2 regions of the Halomonas sp. 3H genome follow, and region 1 is predicted to be linked to the other one. Evidence: predicted binding sites of a transcription regulator. Region 1 holds the regulator's gene; the other holds the start of a gene.
What was found. The regulator sigma-54, encoded in region 1, starts transcription at its own class of promoters, with help from an activator protein. The targets are predictions, from matches to a motif close to TGGCACNNNNNTTGCTNT.

Region 1 (6,731 bases):
GTGCGGGTCTACGCCAACAGCCACGGCTTCCTGGGCAGCCAGCGCGGCAGTCGCCACTCGCTCTCCTGCATGCTGATCGCCGAGGACGAGGGCGGCATGCAGCGCGACTACGACTACACCAGCGCCCGCGATCCCAGGCAGCTGCTGGCCCCGGAAGCGGTGGGCGAGAGCGCCGCCGAGCGCACCCTGCGGCGCCTGGGTGCGCGCCGTCCGGCCACCGGTCGCCTGCCGGTGATGTTCGACCCGACGCTGGCCGCCGGGCTGGTCGGCTCGCTGATGGGCGCCATCGCCGGCGGTGCCCTCTATCGCCAGGCCTCCTTCCTCTGCGACCGCCTGGGCGACCCGCTCTTCCCGGTGTGGTTCGGCCTGCAGGAGCGGCCCATGGAGGTGGGGGCCATGGCGAGTTCGCCCTTCGACAACGACGGCGTGCAGACCCGCGACAACGTCTTCATCGAGAACGGGCGACTGGCCAGCTACATGCTCTCCGCCTACAGCGCCCGACGCCTGGGGAGGCAGACCACCGGCAATGCCGGCGGCGCGCGCAACCTGCGCCTCCTGGCGCCGCTCACCCCGCGTGAGGAACTGCTGTCCCGCATGGGCAGCGGGGTGCTGGTGACCGAGCTGATGGGGCAGGGCGTCAACCCGGTGACCGGCGACTACTCCCGGGGCGCGGCGGGCTTCTGGGTGGAGAATGGCGAGATCCGGCACCCGGTGGAGGAGTTCACCATCGCCGGTAACCTGGAGGCGATGTTCAAGGGTCTGGTCGGCATCGGCAGCGACACCGACACCCGCGGCAGCATCCACACCGGCAGCTGGCTGATCGACGAGATGACCGTGGCCGGCAGCTGACATCGCCCAGTTAGCTCGGGAGTCCCAGTTTCCATCGGAGAGGGATGAGCGAGCGCAGCGATTCCGCTACTCATCCTCGTCGAAGCGGGCCTCGAAGAGGGCCTGTATGGCGTCCAGGGCCGCCTCGGCGTCATCGCCCTCGGCGCTCACGGTGAGCTCGGTCCCGCAGGGGGCAGCGAGCATCAGCAGCGACATGATGTTGGCGGCGTCGCCCTGCAGGGGGCCATTGGCCACGGTGACGCGCGAGGCGAAGGGCTGGCAGCACTGCACCAGCTTGGTGGCGGCGCGGGCGTGCAGGCCGCGCTTGTTGGTGAGGGTCAGCTGGCGTTGCGGCACGCGTCAGTTTCCTTGCTTTCCCTGGCCGTCGGGCGCTTCCTCCGCCCCTCCGGACTGGCGGGCCAGGGTGTCGTGGATGCCCAGCTCGCGGTGGCGCAGCCGCACGTTGGGGTGGTGCTCGGCCAGGCGCGCCGCGAGGCGCTCGGCCAGGTAGACGGAGCGGTGCTGGCCGCCGGTGCAGCCGATGGCCACCGTCAGGTAGCTGCGGTGGCTGGCCCGGTAGGCCGGCATCCAGCGCTCGACCCAGCCGAGGATGTCGTCGAGCATCTCGGCGACGATCGGGTAGCCCTCGAGGAAGGCGATGATCTCGGGGTCGCGGCCGGTGGCGCTGCGCAGGCGCGGGTCCCAGTAGGGGTTGGGCAGGCAGCGGGCATCGAAGACGATGTCGGCATCCAGGGGCACGCCGCGCTTGAAGCCGAAGGACTCGATGGTCAGGGTCAGCTGTTCGGCGCGGTGACGGGCCACCTGGTCGCTGATGCGTCCGCGCAGCTCGTGGACCGACAGGCGCGAGGTATCGATCACCAGGTCCGCCAGGTCGCGGATCTCGGCGAGCGCCTGCTCCTCGGAGTCGATGGCCTCGGCCAGGGTCATGTGGCTGTCCCGGGTCAGGGGGTGGCGGCGGCGCGTGGCGGAGTAGCGCTCGAGCAGGATGCGGGCATCGGTGGTCAGGTAGATCACCTGGCAGTCGATGCCGCGGCTGCGTACCTCCTCGAGCAGGCTGGGGAAGCGCTGCAGGGCCTGGGGCAGGTTGCGCGCGTCGATGCTCACGGCAATCGACGAGCGAGGCGATTCCGCGCCCTTGAGCTCGTCGACCAGCGACCCGAGCAGCATGGCGGGCAGGTTGTCGATGGCGTAGTAGCCGAGGTCCTCGAGCGCCTGCAGCGCGATCGACTTACCCGAGCCGGAACGGCCGCTGATGATCACGAGCTGCATGACGGGTCTCCTGGTCATTGAAGTGGCCGGGCGGCCCGCAGGGCTCAGGCCTGTCGTCGGATCGCCTCGATGAGTCGCTCGTGGAGCTCGCGCTGGCTCTCGCTGCGGCGCAGGGCGCTGCGGGTATCGGCATCGTTCATGATGCCGGCCACCTGGGCCAGCAGGGCCAGGTGGGCGTCGTCGGCCTCTTCCGGCACCAGCAGCACGAAGACCAGGTCGACCGGCTCGCCGTCGATGGCATCGAAGTCCACCGGCTCGGCCAGCTTGAGGAAGCCGGCGATCGGGGTCTTGCAGTGGGGGCTCCGGGCATGGGGAATCGCCACCCCGTTGCCGATGCCGGTGCTGCCCAGCCGTTCACGGCCGATCAGGCGGCTGAAGACTTCCTGACTGTCGAGGCTGGGGGTGTTCTGGGCGATGAAGGTGCTGAAGAACTCCAGCACCCGCTTCTTGCTTCCCCCGGGCACACCGAACAGGGTGCGCTCGGGGGGCAGGATGGTTTCCAGTGTCATGGTGAATCAGCGGGCGCCGGCGCCCTGGGCGCGGGCCTGGGCCTTCTCCTTGTGCTTGACCAGCTGGCGGTCCACCTTGTCGGCCAGGGCATCGATGGCGGCGTACATGTCGCCGTCCTGGGCTTCGGCATGCAGGTCGGCACCGGCGGCGTGCAGGGTGCAGGCGGCGAGCTGGCGCTCCTTCTCCACGGACAGGGTCACCTGGACATTGGTGATGTTGTCGTAGTGGCGCTCCACGCGAGCCAGTTTCTCGTTCACATAGCCACGCAGGGCATCGGTCAGTTCCACATGATGGCCGGTGATGTTGACTTGCATGACACGCTCCTTGCTCGTTGGTTGTGATTCGATTGTAACCCTTTTTCCTGCCTTGCATACCCCCCGCGCCGGCAGCGTCGAGCGGTGCGTTGACGCGGGTCAGCGAAGGCGCTTGCGCTCGCTGGAAGAGGGGATGCCCATGGCCTCGCGGGTGACTGTGGAGAGCGCCACGGTCCACCCGGATTCAACGCAGCCGCTTGCGCTCGCTGGAGGAGGGGATTCCCATGGCCTCCCTGTACTTCGCCACGGTCCTGCGCGCCACCTGGATGCCGGCTTCGTCGAGCAGGGCGACCAGCTTGCTGTCGGAGAGCGGCTTGCGCGGGGGCTCCTCCTGGATCAGCTTGCGGATGCGGGCGCGAATGGCGGTGCTGGAGTGGGCGTCGCCCTCGCCGTTGCCGCCGACATGGCTGGAGAAGAAGTACTTCAGCTCGAACACGCCCCGCGGGGTATGGATGTACTTCTGGGTGGTGACCCGGGAGATGGTCGACTCGTGCATCTCCACCGCCTGGGCGATGTCGGCCAGGATCAGCGGCTTCATCGCCTCCTCGCCCTGCTCGAGGAAGTCGAGCTGGCGGGCCATGATCTCGCGGCCGACCCGGAGCAGGGTGTCGTTGCGGCTGGAGAGGCTCTTGAGCAGCCAGCGCGCCTCCTGCAGGTGGTCCTTGAGGAACTGGTTGTCCTGGCTCTTGTCGGCGCGGCGGATCAGGGCGGCGTAATCGGGCTGGATCCGCAGCCGCGGCAGGGCGTCCGGGTTGAGCTCGATCTTCCAGCCGCGGCTGTCATAGCGGGCGACGAGGTCGGGGATCACGTAGTCGCTGTCCACGCTGGCGAAGGCGCTGCCGGGTCGCGGATCGAGCGAGCGGACCAGGGCGATCACCGTTTCCAGGTCGTCGTCGTCGAGCCCCAGCCGCCGCTTGAGCAGGCGGCGGTCGTCGCCGGCCAGGGCCTCGAGGAACTGGCGCACCAGGCGGCGGGCCTGGGGCAGCAGGGGGGTGTTGTCGGGCAGGGTGGCGAGCTGCAGCATCAGGCACTCGCGCAGATCGCGGGCGAAGACCCCGGTGGGCTCGAACTGCTGCAGGCGCAACAGCACCTGCTCCACCTCGCGGCTGCGCAGGCCGTCGAGGCCCTGGCGGCGCAGCCCGTCACGAATCTCGTCGAGGGGCTGGGCCAGGTAGCCGGCGTCGTCCACGGCATCGATCAGGCTCTCGGCGATCTGCAGCTGGCGAGGCTCGAGGTCGGTCATTGCCAGCTGCCAGGCGAGGTGGCCCCGCAGGCTCTGTCCCTCGGCCTGGCGCTCGAAGTCCGGCCCTTCCCCCCCGCCGGCGGGGGCGCCCAGGTCCTGGTAGGTGTCCGACCAGTCGCTGTCGGTGGAGAGTTCCGCGGGGATCTCGCTGGACCAGTCATCCTCGGGTGTCTCGGCGACCGCCTGCTCGCCGAACCCCTCCTCGAGTTCCAGCATCGGGTTGGACTCCATCGCCTGCTGGATCTCCTGGCGCAGGTCCAGGGTGGAGAGCTGCAGCAGGGCGATGGCCTGCTGCAGCTGGGGGGTCATGGTCAGCTGGGTGCCGACGCGCAGCTGAAGGGAGGCTTTCATGGCCATCGGTGAGGTCTGCTCTCTTCGCCGGAAAGCCTCACCCTAGTCCGCGGCAGGGCCCGATGCAAGCCTCCGGGAGAGGAAAATGCAGCAATAAGCGTGCCAAGCGCAATCCTCATGCCGTCGCGATATAACGACATGTACTTCAGTGACTTGTGGAAGCGTTCGGGCTAGAGACGGAAGTCCTCGCCCAGGTAGACCTCACGCACCCGCTGGTTGGCGAGGATCGAGTCGGGGCTGCCCTCGGCGATGATCTTGCCGTCGCCGACGATGTAGGCGGTGTCGCAGATGTCGAGGGTCTCGCGGACGTTGTGGTCGGTGATCAGCACGCCGATGTCCCGGGCCTTGAGCTGGCGGATGATGCCCTTGATCTCCCCCACCGAGATGGGGTCGACGCCGGCGAAGGGCTCGTCGAGCAGGATGAAGGCGGGCTCGGTGGCCAGGGCCCGGGCGATCTCCACCCGGCGCCGCTCGCCCCCGGAGAGGCTCATGCCCAGGTTGTCGCGGATATGCGTCACATGGAACTCCTCGAGGAGCTGCTCGAGGCGGGCGCGGCGGGCCGGGCGGTCGAGGTCCTTGCGGGTCTCGAGGATCGCCATGATGTTGTCGGCCACCGAGAGCTTGCGGAAGATCGAGGCCTCCTGGGGCAGGTAGCCGATCCCGGCCCGGGCGCGCTGGTGCATGGCGGCCCGGGAGAGGTCGAGCCCGTCGATGTACACCTCGCCGGCATCGGCGCGCACCAGGCCCACGATCATGTAGAAGGAGGTGGTCTTGCCGGCGCCGTTGGGGCCCAGCAGGCCGACGATGCGGCCCTGGTCGATGGAGAGGCTGATGTCCTGCACCACGCGGCGGCGCTTGTAGCTCTTGGCCAGGTGGCGGGCGTGAAGGGTCTTCATGGGGTCGCCTTACTGCTCGGGCTGGAGGGTCATGCGGATGCGCTGGCGTCCCTCGACGCCTTCGCCCTCGGCACGGGCCTGGACCACGCGGCGGTCGAGGAAGTACTCGAGGTAGCCGCCGTCGAAGGTGTCGCCGCCCTGGTGCAGCTCGGCCCGGTCGATCAGCTCCACCCGGCGTTCGGCCACGTGGTAGATGATGGTGCGGCCCCAGCCCCGGACCACCGGCTCGGCCGGGTCGGGCTGCTGCTCGATATAGGCGCGCTCGCCGGTGGCGATGGCACGGGTGAGCTCGCCGGCGGCGTTGCGGCGGATCTCCACCCGGTCGCCGGTGAGCTGCATGCTGCCCTGGCGGATGTCCACGTCGCCGGTGTAGACGGCGGTGCCGGCGCGGTCGTCCAGGTCGAGGCGGTCGGCCTCCACCTCGATGGGCGCGGAGGCATCTCCCTGCTGCGCCAGGGCCGGGGCGGTGGCCAGCGGCAGCAGCAGGCAGAGCAGCAGGGCGAAGGGGGGCTTCATGGCGGGGACTCCTCTCGGGTCTCGGGCGGATGGTGGCCGCGCACATTGTCGGTCAGCCGCGCCCGGTTGTCATGGATCCAGGCATCGAAGCGGTCGCCGCTCATGCGCTGGGGGGGCTGGCGCAGCAGGGCCGGGGTGTCGCTCCAGGCGTGGCCGGTATCGGCGTCGAAGTGCAGGACCTCGGTGTCTAGCTGCCAGCGCTCCTCGGGGGCGTTGAGCCGGGCGTCGCCGGAGAGCGTCAGCGGGTTGCCGCCGGGCCCCAGCACGCCGCTGTCGGCCCGGGCGTACCAGACCCGCCCGGCGCTGTCGTGGAGCCGGGCGTCGGGGGTCTGCAGGCGGGTCACGTCGTCGTGGGGGGTATGCACCAGGCGCGGCGTGTCGAGGCGCTGGTGGGCGCGGCCCTCGGCGTCGAAGCGGGTCAGGCGGGCGCCCTCGAGGTAGTAGTCGGGCTCGCCCGCCTCGTCCCGGGGGACCTCCCCGTACTCCGGCCCGCCGCGCGGGTCGAGCAGGACGAGGGCGCCGCCCAGGGCCAGCAGGATCAGCAGCAGCCAGACCCGGAAGGAGGGGCGGGGCAGGGACCACGCCATGGGCTCAGTTGACCCCGTGGAGGTAGGTGTCGAGCACCGCGTCCCAGTGGCCCTGGGCCCTCAGCAGGGTGTCACAGATCTCGCGCACGGCGCCGTGGCCGCCGGCCCGTTCGGTCACCCAGTCGGCATGCTTCTGGATGTAGTCCGGGGCGGAGGGGACGCTGATGCCGATCCCGGCGCGCCGGATGGCGCCCAC
Region 2 (6,731 bases), 1.1 Mb from region 1:
GGTGTGGATGCAACGCTCCTTGAACGCGGCCAGGGTGTCCTCCACGAAGCCCGACTCGTTGAGGGTGTCGGTGTGGATGGCGATCTGCACGTCGTAGCGCTCGGCCACGGCGAGGCAGTTGTCGATGGCCGCGGGCGTGGTGCCCCAGTCCTCGTGGAGCTTGAGGCCCATGGCACCGGCCTCGAGCTGCGCCTCCAGGGCCTCGGGCAGGCTGGCGTTGCCCTTGCCCAGGAAGCCGATGTTCATGGGCAGGTCGTCCACTGCCTGGAGCATCTTGCCCAGGTGCCACTCCCCCGGGGTGCAGGTGGTGGCGTTGGTACCGGTGGCAGGCCCGGTGCCGCCGCCCAGCATGGTCGTGATGCCGCTCATCAGCGCCTCCTCTACCTGCTGGGGGCAGATGAAGTGGATATGGGCATCGATGCCGCCGGCGGTGAGGATCCTGCCCTCGCCGGCGATCACCTCGGTGCCGGGGCCGATGACGATCGCAACGTCGGGCTGGGTGTCGGGATTACCGGCCTTGCCGATGGCGGCGATGCGCCCGGCCTGGATGCCCACGTCCGCCTTGACGATGCCCCACCAGTCGAGGATCAGGGCGTTGGTGATCACGGTGTCCATCACGCTAGCGTCATGGCGCTGGCTCTGGCCCATGCCGTCGCGGATCACCTTGCCGCCGCCGAACTTCACCTCCTCACCATAGTGGGTGGCGTCCCGCTCCACCTCGATCCACAGCGCGGTGTCGCCGAGGCGCACACGGTCGCCCACCGTGGGGCCGTACATGTCGGCATAGGCCTGGCGACTGATCTTGTTGACCGGCTTCATGACGCGTCTCCTTCCAGCGCACCCATCACCTCGCCCCGGAAGCCGTAGACATGGCGACGGCCGGCATAGGGAATCAGCGTGACCTCGCGGGTCTGGCCCGGTTCGAAGCGGATCGCCGTGCCGGCGGCCACGTCGAGGCGATGACCCCGGGCCCGGTCGCGATCGAAGGTGAGCGCCGGGTTGGCCTCGGCGAAGTGGTAGTGGGAGCCGACCTGGATCGGCCGGTCGCCAGTGTTGGCGACCTCGAGGGTCAGGCGATCACGCCCCTCGCAGAGCGCGATCTCGCCCTCCTTCAGCTGGTATTCGCCAGGAATCATCGCAAGCTCCTCAGACAATCGGACCATGAACGGTGACCAGCTTGGTGCCATCCGGGAAGGTGGCCTCCACCTGCACCTCGTCGACCAGCTCTGCCACCCCCTCCATGACGTCGTCACGGGTCAGGATCTCGCGCCCGGCGCTCATCAGCTCGGCCACCGTGCGGCCGTCCCGGGCGCCCTCGAGGATCTCGAAGCTGATCAGCGCCACCGCCTCGGGGTAGTTGAGCTTCAGGCCCCGGGCGCGGCGGCGCTCGGCCAGCTGGGCCGCCATGAAGAGCAGCAGCTTGTCCTTGTCTCTGGGGGTCAGTTCCATGGGCACCTCTCGTCTTTGAAATGGTTGCGCCGCAGTCAGTCCGCGGCTTGTAGGAGCCGTGCTTGCACGGCGATGCCTGACGCCGCCATCGCTCTGCAAGCAGAGCTCCTACCACCCCGGCCGTAGGCGAAACCTTCTATGTCAGCCAGATGCGCGGCACCTGGGCCTCGAGACCCAGCAGCCGGGGGCGAAGCACCCGCCAGGCGGCCTCGCAGAGTGCCCAGGCCTCGCGGCACTCCTGGCCCAGGTAGCGCAGCAGCAGCACGCCGTGGCGCACGGTGACCGCCCAGCGGGTCGAGGCGCCAAGCCCCTCTCGCAGCGCCTCGACGGCCTCGGCCTCATCATTCAGGCCCACCGCCCAGAGAGTCGCCTGGACGCTGGCACCGCCCTGGCCCCAGCGCCCCGCGAAGCGCGCGTGGGCGGGGTCCAGCGGCTGGCGCTCGAGCCACAGCGGCTTGCCGTCGCGGGTGAGTCGGAAGCGCTGCTCGATGCGCCCCGAGGCAAACGGCAATGCGCTGGCGGGGCGGCCCAGGGCCATGACCTCCCAGCCCAGGCAGCGGGCGCTGCCGGCCAGCTCGATGGTAGTCCGCTGCTCGCCCCGGGCCCCGTCGAAGGCGATGGTCTCCTGGGGCAGCCACTCGAGGGTGGCGCCCTCCTCCACCCGCAGGCGCGACTGCTGCCGCCAGGCCACGCCGTGGCTGTCGGCGCGATAGAGCTTGTTGGCGGCGGGCGTGGTCAGCAGCGCCCGGGCGCCGCTCTCGACGCCGACATCGATGCTCAGAACGTCGCCGCTGACCAGGCCGCCCGGCGGGTGAAGCAGGTAGAGGTGGCAGGCGCCCTCCGGGCCCTCCGGGTAGAAGGGCCGTTGCACCCGCAGCGGCCCGCGATGGCGCGCATGCACCAGGCGGGTCACCCCCCGGCGGGAGGTGAAGCCCAGGTCCAGGCTGGCCTCCCAGCGGCGCCCCGCATCGAAGCGATGGCCGGAGTCGGTCGGCGGCGTGGCATCCAGGGAGGTCTCGAAGGCGGTCATGGGCGGCTCGTGATCCAGCGGGTCTGACCAGCTTTCAGCAAGGGGCGTACCAGAATGGGGAAGGAGATATTTTTCTTAATATATTCAGTGATTTGAAATAGATCCCGAGGCCAGGCCTGAGGCGCCCTCGCCCTCTCGCGGTGCATCGGGGCGGGCCGCCACGCACCTCGCGGGTGCAGGCGCACGGGCGGGCAGACCAGAAAGGTGCAAGGCGCCACCTGAGAATCACGGGGGCGCCTCGATGCTCGGCGCTCGGCGCTCGGCGCTTCAAGCCTAGACGGTGAGGTGCTCCCTGATCAGCGCATCGGTCAGCTCACCGATCGGCCCCCTGGCCACCGGCCGGCCACGGTCCATGATCACGAAGCGGTCGGCGTACTTGCGGGCGAAGGGCAGCTTCTGCTCCACCAGCAGCACGGTCAGGCCGTCCTCCTTGATCAGCCGGCGGATCACCTCGCCGATCAGGGTGACGATATTGGGCTGGATCCCCTCCCCCGGCTCGTCGAGGATCAGTAGGCGGGGCTCGAGCACCAGCGCCCGGCCGATGGCCAGCTGCTGCTGCTGGCCGCCGGAGAGATCCCCGCCGCGGCGGTGTTTCATCTCCTCGAGCACCGGGAAGAGCTCATAGATGCGCCCGGGAATCCGCTTCAAGCCATCGCCCCGGGCGGCCAGACCCGTGCGCAGGTTCTCCTCCACGGTGAGCAGCGGGAAGATCTGCCGCCCCTGGGGCACGTAGCCGATGCCCAGCCGGGAGCGCGCCTCGACCCGCTGGCGGGTCAGCTCGACGTCATCGGCGAAGCGGATGCTGCCGGAGGCGATCCCCACCTCGCCCATGATCGCCTTCATCAGGGTGGTCTTGCCCACCCCGTTGCGGCCCATCACGCAGGTGCACTCCCCCGCCGGCACCTCGAGGTCCAGGTCCCACAGGGTGTGGCTCTCGCCGTAGTACTGGTTGAGCTTGTCGATGGTCAGCATTACGCCGGCTCCTCGTCTTCCGCGCCCAGGTAGACTTCCACCACCCGGGGATCACTGGCCACCTGGTCCATGGTGCCCTCGGCCAGCACGCTGCCCTGGTGCAGCACCGTTACCTGGCGGGCAATGGAGCGCACGAAGCCCATGTCGTGTTCTACCACCACCACCGACTGCTTGCCGGCCAGCCCGGTGAGCAGCTCCGCGGTGCGCGCCATCTCCTGCTCGGTCATGCCGGCCACCGGCTCGTCCACCAGCAGCAGCCGCGGGCGCTGCATCAGCAGCATGCCGATCTCCAGCCACTGCTTCTGGCCGTGGGAGAGGATGCCCGCCGGTCGCGCGCGCAGTTCGACCAGGCCGATGGTGACCAGCACCTCCTCGATGCGATCGCGGATCTCCCCGCTCATGCGCGCGGTGAGCGTCGGCAGGATGCGCTTGTCGGCGGCCATGGCCAGCTCCAGGTTCTCGAACACGCTGAGCGCCTCGAACACCGTGGGTTTCTGGAACTTGCGGCCGATGCCGAGGCTCGCGATCTCCGGCTCGTTCATGGCCAGCAGGTCGTGGCGGCTGCCGAACCACACCTGGCCGCTGTCGGGCCGGGTCTTGCCGGTGATGATATCCATCATGGTGGTCTTGCCGGCGCCGTTGGGGCCGATGATGCAGCGCAGCTCGCCATCGTCGATGGTCAGGTTGAGCCTGTTGATGGCCTTGAAGCCGTCGAAGCTCACCGTGACGTCCTCCAGGTAGAGGATCGGGCCGTGGCGCACGTCCACCGGCGAGGTCGCCGGGACCAGGAAGTCGAAGACGCGATCGCGGTCGGCCAGGGATCTCAGCAGGCTCATGCGGATACCTCACTGCCGGTGGGTTGGTCATCATCCGGCCGTCGCCGACGCCTGATCCGCCAGGCGAGCAGGCCGGCCACGCCCTTCGGCAGGAACACCGTGACCAGCACGAAGAGCCCGCCCAGGGCGAACAGCCAGGCGTCGGGCATCACCCCGGTGAACACCGTCTTGGCGTAGTTGACGAGTATCGCCCCGATCACCGCGCCATAGAGGGTCGCGCGCCCGCCCAGCGCCACCCAGAGCACGATCTCGATGGAGAAGAGCGGCGAGAACTCGCTGGGGTTGATGATGCCCACCTGGGGCACGTACAAGGCGCCGGCGACCCCCGCCAGCATCGCCGAGACCACGAAGACGAACAGCTGGACGCGCTCGACCCGGTAGCCGAGGAAGCGGGTGCGCGCCTCGGCATCGCGAGTCGCTACGCAGACCCGCCCCAGCTTGCTGCCGACGATCGCCCGGCACAGCAGATAGCCCAGCGCCAGGGCCACGCCGCTGGCCAGGAAGAGCCCGAGGCGAGTCTGGTCGCTGCGCAGGTTGAAGCCGAGGATGTCGCGGAAGTCGGTCAGCCCGTTGTTGCCGCCGAAGCCCATCTCGTTGCGGAAGAAGGCCAGCATCAGGGCGAAGGTCAGCGCCTGGGTGATGATCGACAGATAGACTCCGGTGACCCGGGAGCGGAAGGCCAGGAAGCCGAACACCAGCGCCAGCGCCCCCGGAGCCAGCAGTACCATCAGGAAGGCGAACCAGGCCATGTCGAAGCCGGCCCAGTACCAGGGCAGCGCATCCCAGTTGAGGAACACCATGAAGTCCGGCAGCTCCGGGTGGCCGTAGACCCCGCGGTCGCCGATCTGGCGCATCAGGTACATGCCCATGGCGTAGCCGCCCAGGGCGAAGAAGGCGCCATGGCCGAGGCTCAGGATGCCGAGATAGCCCCACACCAGGTCCACGGCGACGGCGAGCAGCGCGTAGCTCAGGTACTTGCCGAAGAGGTTGACGGTATAGGCGTTGACGTGGAGCGGATGGCCCTGGGGCACCATCACGTGCAGCAGCGTCACCAGGGTCATGGCGGCCAGCAGCACGGCCAGGAACAGCTGCGTCGAGCGCTCCGCGAAGGGGCGCGTCAGCCAGAATCTCGAAGCCTGCATGGGTCAGCCCTCCGCCGCGCGGCCCTTCTGCGGAAAGAGTCCGCGGGGGCGTTTCTGGATGAACAGGATGATGAAGACCAGAACGATGATCTTGGCCAGCACGGCGCCGGCCCAGGGCTCCAGCACCTGGTTGATCACGCCCAGCGACAGGCCCGCCACCAGGGTGCCCCAGAGGTTCCCGACGCCGCCGAACACCACCACCATGAAGGAGTCGATGATGTAGTTCTGGCCCAGGTTGGGCCCGACGTTGGTGAGCTGGGAGAGCGCCACCCCGGCCAGGCCCGCGACCCCGGAACCCAGGGCGAAGGTGAGGATATCGACCCGGGTCGCGCGGATGCCCATGGAGCGTGCCATGGCGCGATTCTGGGTCACCGCCCGCACCTCGAGGCCCAGCCGGGTGCGGCGCATGATCAGCATCAGGCCGGCGAACACCGCCAGGGCGAAGCCGATCACCACCATGCGGTTGAGCGTCAGCGACAGGGCGTCGTTGATGGCGATGGAGCCGCTCATCCACTCCGGCGAGACCACGGTGCGGTTCTGTGGCGAGATCACCGTGCGCACCAGCTGCTGCAGGATCAGGCTGATGCCGAAGGTGGCCAGCAGGGTCTCCAGCGGCCGGCCCTTGAGGAACTGGATCACCCCGCGCTCGATGGCGATGCCGGCCAGTGCCGCCACCAGGAAGCCGGCGGGGACCGCCAGCACCAGCGCCAGGCCCGGCTGGCCGGGCAGCAGCTGCTGCATGGCCCAGGTGGTGTAGGCGCCGAGCATGATCAGCTCGCCGTGGGCCATGTTGATCACCCCCATCACGCCGAAGGTGATGGCCAGGCCGATGGCCGCCAGCACCAGCACCGAGCCCAGCGAGAGGCCGAAGTAGAGGGTCTCGGCGGCGCGGTTGACCTTGAGCATCTGCTCGATGCCGTTGAGGGCACTGCGGGCGGCATCGGCCAGCACCGGGTCGTCGCCCGAAGCCGCGCGGGCAAGGGCCACCCGCACCCGGGGGTGCAGGCTGCCTTCCAGGTCCGCCACGGCGGCCACCTCGCCCTGCTCCAGGCGGTGGATGGCCAGTGCCTGGGTCAGCCGCTGGCGTACCCGGGCGTCCTCCTCGCCCTCGATCACCTCGGCCAGGGGGCCGGCCAGGTCGGCGTCCACCTCGCCCAGCAGCCGCTCGGCGGAGGCGCGGCGCAGCGTGAGGTCCGGTGCGTAGAGGTCCACCACGGCGATAGCGCTGCGCAGCTGATTGCGCAGGGCGTTGTTGATGCCGATGCGGTCCAGGTCGCGACGGGACATCTCGCCGAGCGGCTC

Region 2: the regulator sigma-54 is predicted to act here: its motif matches at 2,514-2,531, upstream of NFC98_RS06785 (urease accessory protein UreD).

What each region holds. Positions count from the first base shown of each region.
Region 1 is NZ_CP100360.1:2,540,886-2,547,616, reverse strand. It holds gene pmbA (metalloprotease PmbA) at 1-849, shown strand, start outside; gene NFC98_RS11870 (HPr family phosphocarrier protein) at 916-1,185, opposite strand; gene rapZ (RNase adapter RapZ) at 1,189-2,118, opposite strand; gene ptsN (PTS IIA-like nitrogen regulatory protein PtsN) at 2,163-2,627, opposite strand; gene raiA (ribosome-associated translation inhibitor RaiA) at 2,634-2,942, opposite strand; gene NFC98_RS11850 (RNA polymerase factor sigma-54) at 3,127-4,542, opposite strand; gene lptB (LPS export ABC transporter ATP-binding protein) at 4,707-5,432, opposite strand; gene lptA (lipopolysaccharide transport periplasmic protein LptA) at 5,442-5,948, opposite strand; gene lptC (LPS export ABC transporter periplasmic protein LptC) at 5,945-6,535, opposite strand; gene NFC98_RS11830 (HAD family hydrolase) at 6,540-6,731, opposite strand, start outside.
Region 2 is NZ_CP100360.1:1,442,217-1,448,947, reverse strand. It holds gene ureC (urease subunit alpha) at 1-819, opposite strand, end outside; gene NFC98_RS06795 (urease subunit beta) at 816-1,136, opposite strand; gene NFC98_RS06790 (urease subunit gamma) at 1,147-1,449, opposite strand; gene NFC98_RS06785 (urease accessory protein UreD) at 1,586-2,479, opposite strand; gene urtE (urea ABC transporter ATP-binding subunit UrtE) at 2,753-3,451, opposite strand; gene urtD (urea ABC transporter ATP-binding protein UrtD) at 3,451-4,287, opposite strand; gene urtC (urea ABC transporter permease subunit UrtC) at 4,284-5,429, opposite strand; gene urtB (urea ABC transporter permease subunit UrtB) at 5,433-6,731, opposite strand, start outside.